2 regions of the Streptomyces sp. NPDC101219 genome follow, and region 1 is predicted to be linked to the other one. Evidence: riboswitches for the same ligand, from Rfam matches in the RefSeq annotation. Region 1 holds a riboswitch; the other holds the start of a gene.

Evidence for each region. Region 1 has a riboswitch for thiamine pyrophosphate ahead of ACIRPP_RS28700 (thiamine ABC transporter substrate binding subunit). Riboswitches for the same ligand answer to the same signal wherever they lie in the genome.
Region 2: linked by a shared signal. The riboswitch ahead of thiC (phosphomethylpyrimidine synthase ThiC) and the one ahead of ACIRPP_RS28700 (thiamine ABC transporter substrate binding subunit) in region 1 are both predicted to bind thiamine pyrophosphate.

The regions. Positions count from the first base shown of each region.
Region 1 is NZ_JBIWOK010000019.1:36,336-42,322, forward strand. It holds gene ACIRPP_RS28695 (ABC transporter permease) at 1-858, opposite strand, end outside; gene ACIRPP_RS28700 (thiamine ABC transporter substrate binding subunit) at 906-2,009, opposite strand; TPP riboswitch at 2,088-2,193, opposite strand; gene rlmN (23S rRNA (adenine(2503)-C(2))-methyltransferase RlmN) at 2,283-3,389, opposite strand; gene ACIRPP_RS28710 (putative quinol monooxygenase) at 3,528-3,845, opposite strand; gene ACIRPP_RS28715 (cytidine deaminase) at 3,954-4,397, opposite strand; partial or broken gene ACIRPP_RS28720 (LysR family transcriptional regulator) at 4,507-4,599, opposite strand; gene ACIRPP_RS28725 (phosphatidate cytidylyltransferase) at 4,764-5,891, opposite strand; gene frr (ribosome recycling factor) at 5,891-5,987, opposite strand, start outside.
Region 2 is NZ_JBIWOK010000008.1:234,989-240,975, reverse strand. It holds gene ACIRPP_RS18305 (VWA domain-containing protein) at 1-941, opposite strand, end outside; gene thiC (phosphomethylpyrimidine synthase ThiC) at 1,159-2,973, opposite strand; TPP riboswitch at 2,966-3,155, opposite strand; gene ACIRPP_RS18295 (YibE/F family protein) at 3,228-4,703, shown strand; gene ACIRPP_RS18290 (SsgA family sporulation/cell division regulator) at 4,859-5,293, opposite strand; gene ACIRPP_RS18285 (IclR family transcriptional regulator) at 5,394-5,987, opposite strand, start outside.

The DNA of each region.
Region 1 (5,987 bases):
GGCCACCGTGGCGACGACCGAGGCGAGCAGCGCCCACTGTCCCGCGCCCCGCGGCCGTCGCGCCGTCACGGCGGCGTCCACCAGGCGCAGCGCGGCCTCCCGCCGCCGCACGGTCCAGGCGTGCAGGGCGAGGATCGCGCCGACGGCGGCGAACTGGATCATCGTCAGGACGGCGGCCGTGGACAGGTCGAAGATCTCGGAGGTCTGCCGGTAGATCTCCACTTCGAGGGTGGAGAAGGTGGGCCCGCCGAGGATCTGGACCACACCGAAGGAGGTGAAGGTGAACAGGAAGACCATCAGCGCGGCGGCGGACACGGCGGGCGCCAGCGCGGGCAGGGTGATGGTCCGCCAGGCGGCGAACCGGGAGGCGCCGAGCATCCGCGCGGCCTCCTCCTGCCGCGGGTCGAGCTGCGACCACAGGCCGCCGACGGTGCGTACGACCACGGCGTAGTTGAAGAAGACGTGCGCGAGCAGGATCGCCCACACCGTGGTGTCCAGCCGCACGCCCCACAGGTCGTCCAGCAGCCCGCCGCGCCCGACGACCGCCATGAAGGCGGTCCCGACGACGACCGTCGGCAGCACGAAGGGGACGGTGACGACGGCCCGCAGCAGCTGTCTGCCGGGGAAGTCGAAGCGGGCGATGACGTAGGCGCCGGGCAGCGCGATCAGCAGGGTGAGACCGGTGGAGGCCAGGGCCTGCCAGGTGGTGAACCACAGCACCTGCCGGACGTCCGGCTGCGCCAGCACCTCGCCGATGCGCCCGAACTGCCAGACCCCGTCCACCTTCATGCCGCGCGCGACGATCGCGGCGACGGGGTAGGCGAAGAACACGGCGAAGAACACGACGGGCACGGCCATCAGGCCGAGCCGCGCCGCGTTCCCGCGCCGCTTCGCCGCGGCTCGCGTCACTTCAGTACGAGCGAGGTCCACGACTTGACCCACTGGTCACGGTTCTCGGCGATCTTCGCCGGGTCCAGGGTCTGCGGGTTCTTCGCCCGCGGCCCGTACTGCGCGAACTCCTCCGGCAGCTCGGCGTCCTCGCGCACCGGATGGACGAACATGTTGAGCGGCATGTCGTCCTGGAACTCCTTGCTGACGAGGAAGTCGAGCAGCGCCTTCCCGCCCTCGGGGTTCGCGGCGTTGCTCAGCAGCCCCGCGTACTCGACCTGCCGGAAGCAGGTGCCCTCGGCCACGCCGGTGGGGGCGGTGTCCGGCTTGGGGTCCGCGTAGATGACCTCGGCGGGCGGCGAGGAGGCGTAGGAGACCACCAGCGGCCGGTCGGCCTTGGCCTCCTTGCCGCCTGCGGAGCCCGAGAACTCCTCGTTGTAGGCCTGCTCCCAGCCGTCGACCACCTTGACGCCGTTGGCCTTCAGCTTCTTCCAGTACCCCTCCCACCCGTCGTCGCCGTACTTCGCGGCGGTGCCGAGCAGGAAGCCGAGGCCGGGCGAGGAGGTGGAGGCGTTCTCCACGACGAGGAGGTCCTTGTACTCCGGTTCGACCAGGTCGTCGAGGGTCTCGGGCGGGGTGACGCCCTTCTTCTCGAACCAGGCCTTGTCGTAGTTGACGCAGACGTCGCCGGTGTCGACCGGCGTGACGCGGTGCTTGCCCTCGTCGACCCGGAACTCCGGCAGGACCAGATCGTGGTCCTTGACCTTGTACGACTGGAACAGCCCGTTGTCGAGGGCCCGGGAGAGCAGGGTGTTGTCGACGCCGAAGAAGACGTCGCCCTGCGGGTTGTCCTTGGTCAGGATGGCCTTGTTCACGGCGGACCCGGCGTCGCCGTCCTTGAGGACCCTGACCTTGTAGCCGGACTCCTTCTCGAAGGCGGCGATCACGTCCTTGGACGCGGCCCACGAGTTGTGGCTGACGAGGGTCACGGTCTTCGAGCCGCCGGACCCGGACGCCCCGCCGTCGCCGCCGCCGTCGGACGAGCAGGCGGACAGCGTGACCAGTCCCAGCCCGACGGCCAGGACGGTGGCCCGCTGCGTGACCTTCTTGGTGATGCTCACTGAATTCCTCCTGGAGGCGACCAGGAAGAGACGCGGCCCTGCCCGGGACCGGTGGGGGTCCCGGGCAGGGCGCAACAGCTCGAGTGGTGACCGATCTCCCTACCCAGAATGACCTGGGCGAGGTTCGGAGGGTCTGCGGCCGGTGCCGCACTCTCAGCGCTGTGGCGCTCCCCTGTCGGAATATGAAGATGTGACTGACATGACCGGATGATGCCCGGCCACGACGATCCAGCGGTTGTCGTGCGGTTGTTCCGCTGTCTCCTGTGGGCCAGGCTACCTCTCGCTCGCGGCGAGCTGACCGCAGGCCCCGTCGATCTCCTGTCCACGGGTGTCCCGGATGGTCACCGGCACACCGTGCGCGGCGATGGCCTCGACGAACGCCTTCTCGTCCTCCGGCCGCGAGGCGGTCCACTTCGACCCCGGTGTCGGGTTCAGCGGGATCAGGTTGACGTGCACAGGACGCCCCTTGAGCATCCGCCCGAGCCGGTCACCCCGCCACGCCTGGTCGTTGATGTCCCTGATCAGCGCGTACTCGATCGACAGCCGCCGCCCCGACCGGGCCGCGTACTCGAACCCGGCGTCGAGCACCTCGCGCACCTTCCACCGTGTGTTGACGGGGACCAGGGTGTCGCGCAGCTCGTCGTCGGGGGCGTGCAGGGAGATCGCCAGCCGGCACTTGAAGCCCTCGTCGGAGAACCGGTGGATGGCCGGGACCAGCCCCACGGTCGACACGGTGATCCCACGCTGCGACAGCCCGAGCCCGTCGGGCTCCGGGTCGGTCAGCCGCCGGATCGCCCCCACCACCCGGTTGTAGTTCGCCAGCGGCTCGCCCATGCCCATGAACACGATGTTCGACAGCCGCGCCGGGCCTCCGGGGACCTCCCCGTCCCGCAGCGCCCGCATGCCGTCCACGATCTGGTGCACGATCTCCGCCGTGGACAGGTTCCGGTCCAGTCCGGCCTGCCCCGTCGCACAGAACGGGCAGTTCATCCCGCAGCCCGCCTGCGAACTGATGCACATGGTCACCCGGTCCGGGTACCGCATCAGCACCGACTCGACGAGCGTGCCGTCGAACAGCTTCCACAGCGTCTTGCGGGTGGTCCCCTGGTCGGTCGACAGATGCCGCACCACGGTCATCAGCTCCGGCAGCAGCACCTCCTGCAACCGCCCCCGGGACCCGGCCGGGATGTCCGTCCACTGCTCCGGGTCGTGCGCGTACCGCGCGAAGTAGTGCTGCGACAGCTGCTTCGCCCGAAACGGCTTCTCACCGGCCGCGACGACCGCCTCCTTGCGCTCGGCGGGCGTGAGATCGGCAAGGTGCCGCGGCGGCTTCTTGGCTCCGCGCGGCGCTGTGAAGGTGAGTTCTCCGGGCTTAGGCATGGCTGTACCAGTGTCGCAGATCAACTTGGGTGGGCTGCGGGTGCCGGCTGCCACGGCGGGGAGGGGGCACGAGTGCTCCGACCGGCCTGACGCTGCGGGTACACACATCTCGGACGCCCTGGCACGACCCCGTGGAGATCATGCGTCGCCTGTGACCGCCGAGCCCCGGAGTCGTACCGGTGCGCTCGGGTGCACCTCGCGCTCGATGCGCGGCATGATCTCGGGCAGATAGATCTTCTGAATGGCCTCGCCCGCATCATGGGCTTCCCAGTGGGCCCGAGACGCCCAGCGCTCGACCAGGACGAACCGTGCGGGATCCTCGTGCGACTGGTACGCCTCCCAGCTGACGCAGCCGTCCTCGGCGAGGCACAGCGGGCGCATCCGAGCCAGGGCATCGGCGACGGGAGCGATGTCCTCGACCTTGGGAACGTGCACGATGACGATGAGGTCGAACATCACCACTCCTTGATCCACACCAACGGTGAGCGGACAGGCTACAGCCCGCCCGGACGGGGGAGCATGCCGCGGCGGTCGTGCAGCGGTGCCGTGCGGCTGCACCCGTGGTCACTCCGAGTGCTGCGCCTGGGAAGGCCACTGGCCGTCGGCGAACTGCGGGCCCCAGTAGTAGGGGTTGACCTCCGCGAGGGAGCGGGCCTCCCACCGGGTCGGGTCGTCCTGCCGCGGGACGGCGACCTCGACGGAGGGTCCCCAGAGCGCGAGGCGTTCCTGACAGATGCCGCAGGGCGGCAGGATCAGGACTCTGGCGCGCTCCATGTCACGGCAGACGCAGACGGAGGCCGTGACCGTCCGGTTCTGGGTGTAGGCCTGGATGAAGGCGCCGGTCTCCTGGCAGAGCGCGACCGAGCCGTGCATGTTGTCGAGCCCGACGCTGGTCAGGATGCCGCCGTCGGCGAGCCGCACGGCGGCCGCACCGCCGGGTTCCTCCGAGGGCCAGCGGCGGTTCATGAGATCCACGGCCGCGTCGACGAGCGTCTGATCGAGTGTCATGCGCCGGAGTCTGCCACGGGCGCTGTGGGCGGCACGTTCGATCGCGTTGGTTGGTCCCCACCGCTCCGGGCGGTGGGCGAAAGGCGTGCGACACAGGGTGCTGGGACACGGACGGCTGGGCGACGTGCAGGGACTCCGCCGCCGCCGTCACCGAACCCGCTTCGGCCACGGCCAGGGCGTATTCGAACCGCCGGAGACTCACTGCCTCACGTCCTCTCCCCCACCGGACGGGCCCGGTCGGTGATCGCGGCAACGCGCCTCCGGTCCCGCCGTATTCCGCCGCACCGCAGGAGCCGGAGGGGGAGAGACGACGCGGCCCCCGCCCCGGAGTGACGGGGGCGGGGGCCGTGACGCGCAGGCGGGCGGTCAGGACGAGCCGACGAAGATCACCAGCAGCAGCCAGACCACCGGGGCGGTCGGGAGCAGGGAGTCCAACCGGTCCATGATGCCGCCGTGGCCCGGGAGCAGGGTGCCCATGTCCTTGATGCCGAGGTCGCGCTTGATCATGGACTCGCCCAGGTCGCCGAGCGTGGCGCTGACCGCGACCGCGAGGCCGAGGAGCAGGCCCTGCCACCAGGAGCCGTCGTCGATCAGGAACTGCATGCACAGCGCGCCCGCCACCATCGCGAAGCCGATGGCGCCCAGCAGGCCCTCGCGGGTCTTGCCGGGGCTGATGCGGGGGGCCAGCTTGTGCGTGCCGAAGCGCCAGCCGACGGCGTAGGCACCGGTGTCGCTGACGACCGTGAGCACCAGGAACGTCAGGACCCGCCGGGATCCGTCGTCCGCCGTCAGCATCATCGCCACGAAGGTCGCCAGGAACGGCACGTAGAAGGCGGTGAACACGCCGGCCGTGACGTCCTTGAGGTAGCCCTCGGGGCGTTCGGTCATGCGCCAGACCAGCACGGCGAGCGCGGTGAGCGCCATGGCGGCCCAGGCGCCCTCGGCGCCCCGCGCGTACCCGGCGACGACCATCGCCGCGCCGCCGATCGCGAGCGGCACGAAGGGCGCGCGGATGTCCTTGCGCTCCTGGAGCCGCTTGGTCAGTTCCCACACGCCGACCACGACCGCGACGGCGACCACGCCGACGAAGACGGCCTTGACGATGAACAGGGACGCGACGATCACCGCGCCGAGCCCGACACCCACCCCTATGGCGGCGCCCAGGTCACGGCCCGCGCTCTTCTTCTGCGGGGCCGGCGCAGGCTGCGGGGCGTCGGGCATGGGCTCCGGATTCTGCGGCACCTCCCCTGGGTGGGGTCGTGCCTGCGGCGTCTCGTCTCGGAACAAGGGGCCGCTCAGCCGAGCGGCCCCCTGGTCCACGTCCTGGTCTCCGCCGGGTTCGGGCACGTCGGGCACGATGGGCATGGGGCGAGTCTGCTGCGCGTTGTGCGCATCGTACGCGGGACCCGCCGGGGCGGCTCCCTGGACGGGCCCCTGGTCGGAGGGCCCCCAGTACCCGGCCTGCGGCGACGCCCTCCAGGAAGAGTCGTTCATCAGACTTCGAGCAGTTCCGCTTCCTTGTGCTTGAGGAGCTCGTCCACCTGGGCCACGTACTTCGCGGTGGTGTCGTCGAGCTCCTTCTCGGCACGC
Region 2 (5,987 bases), on a different contig from region 1:
ATCTCGCCGTCGTCGTCCAGCTGAGCCGCGACCGCGGCCATGCGCTCGACGACGTCGGCCACGATGCCCCTGGAGTACAGGAAGGACATCGACCCGGAGGCGTCCAGGACGAGCACGACGCGGGCGGTGACCCCGGTCGCCCCGTGCTTCCGCAGGCTCACCGCCACCTGTTCCTTGCGCAGGGACAACCGCTTGCGCATGTCCACCGGCAGCCGCTCCTCCCCCTTGGTGAGCCGCGGGGTCGTCCCGGGGCCGGGCGGAGTCGCCGGAGCGGGCGCGGGAGGTACGGCCGGGGGCGGGGCCGGCGGGGCGGGCTGCGACGGATAGGGCGTTCCGGCGGCCGGTGCCGGGGGAGCGGCGGGCGGAGCGTGCGGGGAGGCCGCCGGAGTGGTGGGCGCGGCCGGGGGAGCATCGTCGACCGAGATGCCGAAGTCGGTGGCCAGTCCGGCGAGTCCGGAGGCGTAGCCCTGGCCCACCGCCCGGAACTTCCACGCCGCCTGCCGCCGGTACAGCTCACCGCCGATGAAGGCCGTCTCCGTGCCGGCCGCCATGTCGAACCGGGCCAGCTCCGCTCCCGTCCCGGCGTCGAACAGCCGCAGTACCAGGCCCGGGACCTGACCGAAGGTGCCGCCGTCCGCCGACGCGCACAGCACGATCCGCTCGACGGCGGGCTCGAGCGCGCGGAGGTCGACCTCCAGCGTGTCGGTCGAGCCGCCGGCCGAGTCCAGCTTGCCGCGGTGCGTCACGGCGTTGGACGAGTGGCGGGGCTGGTTGTAGAAGACGAAGTCGCCGTCGTCCCGCACCCGTCCGGCGTCGGTCAGCAGCAGGGCCGAGGCGTCGACGTCGGGCACCCCGGGACCGGTGCCCCAGGCGAGTTCGACGCGCACCACCGGGGCATGGACCGGAAGGTTGGAACCCTTGCTCATCGGTGTGGCTGTCATGCGCTCAGTCTGCCCTCCTCCATGGCTGGAACCCACCGTGCCGGCGCCGGGCGGGCGGCAGCGCCGAGGGACCGGCGCCGGGCCGCCGCCCTGGGGGCGTCGCCCGGTCCGGCGGCGAGACCACCCGGTCGTCCGGTGGCGGTGCCCGGATCGGAAATCGCGGGCACCACCACCGTTCGTGCGGCGCTCAGGCCCGGCTCAGGGCCTGGAGGGCGCGTCAGTCGGCGATCGGCAGATACACCCGGTTGCCGCCCGCCGCGAACTCCTTCGACTTCTGGAGCATGCCCTCGGCGATCTCCTCGGCGGACGCGCCGTCGGCCCCCGCGTCCCCGAACCGCTCGGTGATGCTGTGGCTGATCTTCATCGAACAGAACTTCGGCCCGCACATCGAACAGAAATGGGCCGTCTTGGCGGGCTCCGCCGGGAGCGTCTCGTCATGGAACTCCCGGGCCGTGTCCGGGTCGAGGGCCAGGTTGAACTGGTCCTCCCACCGGAACTCGAAGCGGGCGTCGGACAGGGCGTCGTCCCACTCTTGCGCTCCCGGGTGTCCCTTGGCCAGGTCCGCCGCATGGGCCGCGATCTTGTAGGTGATCACGCCCGTCTTGACGTCGTCGCGGTTGGGCAGCCCCAGGTGTTCCTTGGGTGTGACGTAGCAGAGCATCGCCGTGCCCCACCAGGCGATCATCGCTGCGCCGATGCCGGAGGTGATGTGGTCGTAGGCCGGCGCGACGTCCGTCGTCAGCGGGCCGAGCGTATAGAACGGGGCTTCATCGCAGATCTCCTGCTGAAGGTCGATGTTCTCCTTGATCTTGTGCATCGGGACGTGGCCCGGGCCTTCGATCATGGTCTGTACGTGGAAACGCTTCGCGATCCGGTTGAGTTCCCCGAGCGTGCGCAACTCCGCGAACTGGGCGTCGTCGTTGGCGTCCGCGATCGAACCGGGCCGCAGGCCGTCACCGAGCGAGTACGTCACGTCGTAAGCGGCGAGGATGTCGCAGAGCTCCTCGAAGTTCTCGTACAGGAACGACTCCTTGTGGTGCGCCAGGCACCACGCCGCCATGATCGAGCCGCCACGCGAGACGATGCCGGTCTTGCGACGGGCGGTGAGCGGTACGTACGCCAGGCGCACACCCGCGTGCACCGTCATGTAGTCCACGCCCTGCTCGGCCTGTTCGATGACCGTGTCCTTGTAGATGTCCCAGGTCAGCTCCTCGGCCCGGCCGTCGACCTTCTCCAGGGCCTGGTAGAGCGGCACGGTCCCGATCGGCACCGGGGAGTTGCGCAGCACCCACTCGCGCGTGGTGTGGATGTTCCGGCCGGTGGACAGGTCCATGACCGTGTCGGCGCCCCAGCGCGTCGCCCAGGTCATCTTCTCGACCTCCTCCTCGATGGAGGAGGTCACCGCCGAGTTGCCGATGTTGGCGTTCACCTTCACCAGGAACCGCTTGCCGATGATCATCGGCTCGGACTCCGGGTGATTGACGTTGGCCGGCAGCACGGCCCGGCCCGCCGCGATCTCCTCGCGGACGACCTCCGGAGAGACGTTCTCCCGGATCGCCACGAACTCCATCTCCGGCGTGATCTCGCCGCGTCGCGCGTACGCGAGTTGCGTGACCGCGCGACCCTCGCGGCCCCTGCGCGGCTGACGCGGACGCCCGGGGAAGACCGCGTCGAGGTTGCGCAGACCACCCCGCGGCGAGGTGTGCCTGATCCCGTCGTCCTCGGGACGGACCGGCCGTCCCGCGTACTCCTCGGTGTCGCCCCGGGCCACGATCCAGTTCTCCCGCAGGGGCGCCAGTCCCCTGCGCACGTCCGTGTCGACATGCGGATCGGTGTACGGGCCCGAGGTGTCGTAGAGCGTGACCGACTCCCCGTTTGTGAGACGGACCTGACGGACCGGCACTCGCAGATCAGGACGGGTGCCTTCGACGTACGCCTTGTGCCAGCCGATGGGTGTCGCGCTCTCCCCGTTCACCGACGCTTCCGTCGGATTCTGCGTGGAGGCAGGCGTGCGTGCGTCCTTGTTGGTCATGAGACCTACTCCCTACGCCGGCATTACCCGGTAACAGGTTCGGCGGTCGACGCAGCGGCTTCCGTCGGACGGCGTTCCGTGTGAAACATCACTCGGACTCGGTGATGTTTCATGTGAAACGTCGCTGGGACGGAGGTCAGCGCCCTCTCAGCCCGGTGCTCCGAGCTCCCGCGTGTACAAAAGGTGCCCCCACGCTAGCGTCCGTTCTGGCGCGGTGACCAGAGGGCCCCCACCGTTCTTGCGATGATCGGGCGGTGACCTCGACGCACCATTCTCCGTACCCCCCGCCCGAACCACCCCGCGGATCCGGCGCCGGAAACGGCGGTGTCCCCGGCCAGGGCACCGGGGCCGGCCCGGAGCCGGGCCATGGACATCCGGGGCCGAGCGGCGGCCACTCCCACGGGCACAGTCACAGTCACGGCCCGGCGGCCCCCGTCTCGCGGCACCTGCGCAAGGTGATCGCGGCGATCCTGATCCCGTTCGCCGCGGCGGTGCTGACCGGCCTGGTGGTGCTGTGGCCCGGCGGTGCTCCCGCGCACGAGCGCACCGGCGTCGGCTTCGACCGGCAGACCCAGCAGGCCACGGTCACCGAGGTGGTCGAGGTCAGCTGCAAGTCCGTCAACGCCTCCGGAGGGGTGCCGACCGGTGACACGTCCACGGCGGAGGGCTCCTCGGCCCAGCAACAGGCGGACGGCACCTGCAAGAAGGCCACGATCCGGGTCGACACCGGCCAGGACAAGGGCCGTACGTTCACCGAGATCGTGCAGCCCGACCAGTCCCGGCAGCTGAGCCGCGACCAGGAGGTCGTGGTCGCCTACGAGCCGTCCGCGCCGGAGGACCTGCAGTACTCGGTCACCGATGTGAACCGGCGCTTCCCCCTGGCTCTGCTGGCCGGCATCTTCGCGCTCGCCGTCGTGGTCGTGGGACGACTGCGCGGGGTCATGGCGCTGGTCTCGCTGGCCCTGAGCTTCATGGTGCTCAACTTCTTCATCCTGCCCGCCGTCCTCCAGGGCTCGAACCCGCTGGCGGTCGCGGTGGTCGGGGCGAGCGCCATCATGCTGATGGCGCTGTACCTGTGCCACGGCATGTCGGCCCGGACGTCGGTCGCTGTGCTGGGCACCCTGATCTCCCTGCTGCTGATCGGCATCCTCGGCTCGGTCTTCATCGGCTGGGCCGCGCTGACCGGGAACACCGACGACAACACCGGCCTCATCCACGGGCTGTACCCGGGGATCGACATGAGCGGTCTGCTCCTGGCCGGCGTCATCATCGGTTCGCTGGGTGTGCTGGACGACGTCACGGTCACGCAGACGTCCGCGGTCTGGGAGCTGCACGAGGCCAACCCGCTGATGAGCCGGCGCGCACTCTACCGCGCCGGCATCAGGATCGGCCGCGACCACATCGCGTCCGTGGTCAACACCCTCGTCCTCGCCTACGCGGGCGCGGCGCTGCCCCTGCTGCTGCTGTTCTCCATCGCGAAGAGCGGAGTCGGCACGGTCGCCAACAGTGAGCTGGTGGCGGAGGAGATCGTGCGGACGCTCATCGGTTCGATCGGTCTGGTCGCCTCCGTACCGGTCACCACGGCACTGGCCGCCCTGGTGGTCTCGGCTGACCGCCCGTCCGCCCGGCCCCGCGCGCAGGCCGCCGCAGCGGCTGCGGAGGGCGGGGCGGTGCCGGAGGCCCGTGCGGCCTCCTCACGCGGTGGCCGGGGGAGGCGGCGCAAGCGCTGACGCCTCCCCGGTCGTCCGTCGTCCTGCCGTCCGCTGCCCGCCCGTCGTGGGGCCGGGGCCGACGATTCGTCCCGGACACGGTGAGGGAGCGTTTCTGCGCACGGGCCAGAACGCGCTGAAGCGTTCCGCCCCTCCCGGTTCGCCGAGCCCGGCCGTCAGCCGGCGCTCTGGTCCGCCAGGATGCGGTCGAGCGCGTCGTCCAGGTGGGCGTCGAAGTCGCCGAGCGCCCCCTCCTGCCCCAGCGGCACCAGCTTGTCCGTACGGTCCAGGAAGGCCACCAGCGGAGCCGTCGACGAGCGGAACAACGCCTGGTCACTGCCCACCTGCAGCCGGATCAGCACCTCGCCGAGCGCGTCGGGCTCCACGGGCGCCACGCGCACATCGCCCTCACCGCACGGGCGCACCACCCCGTCGACCAGCAGCTCACGACCGAAGGCCCAGGTCACCGGGGCATCACCCGGCAGATGGAAGGTCAGCCGCACGGCATAGGGATCACAGGTGTCGTAGCGCAGTTCCACCGGGATACGGAAGGACAGCTCCTCCGACACGAGAAAGCTCATCATGACTTCTGCCTGCACGGACTCGCGCATCGCCTACCCCGTCATCTGCCGTCGACTGGCCGGGAATGGACCACCTGACACCTGAGGGAATCTTGCTGAAAGTACACACCAGATCACAAGGAGTAAGTTTTCAGATACTGATAGAGAGTGCGAGCGACCCGACGGAGCGGCTTCCTTCCGCCTGCAGCCGTTGGGCCGCGGGCATCAGCCGATCGACCTGGTGTGCGGGCAGCGAAAGGGCGATGGCCGCCGCCGTGCCGCCGGCCGTGACGGGAACGGCCGCGCAGACCGTGCCCACCGCGTACTCCTGGCGCTCCGTCACCACGCCTGCGGGGCAGGACCGGTCGAGGCGCCGGAGCAGACTGTGCCCGTCGCGCACCGTGTACGGCGTGACCGGCCGGACGGGATGGCGGGCGAGATGGTCACGGCGCGCCTCCTCGCCGAGCTGGGACAGCAGGCACTGGCCGATGGCGTGGGCGTGGCCGGTCTCCCGGAAGGCCGCCCACTCCTTCACGGCGGGATTCCCCGGGGTGTCGGAGACGCACAGGACGTCGATCTCGCCGTCGCGGTACACGGCGTAGTAGACGGGCGTTCCGAGGACGTCCCGCCAGCGGGCGAGCGCGTCGACGAAGGTGGTGCGACGTTTCTGCCGCGCCCCGCTGCTGCTCAGCCGCTCGGCTGCCTCCCCGAGGAAGAACAGTCCCTTGTCCCGGCTCAGGTATCC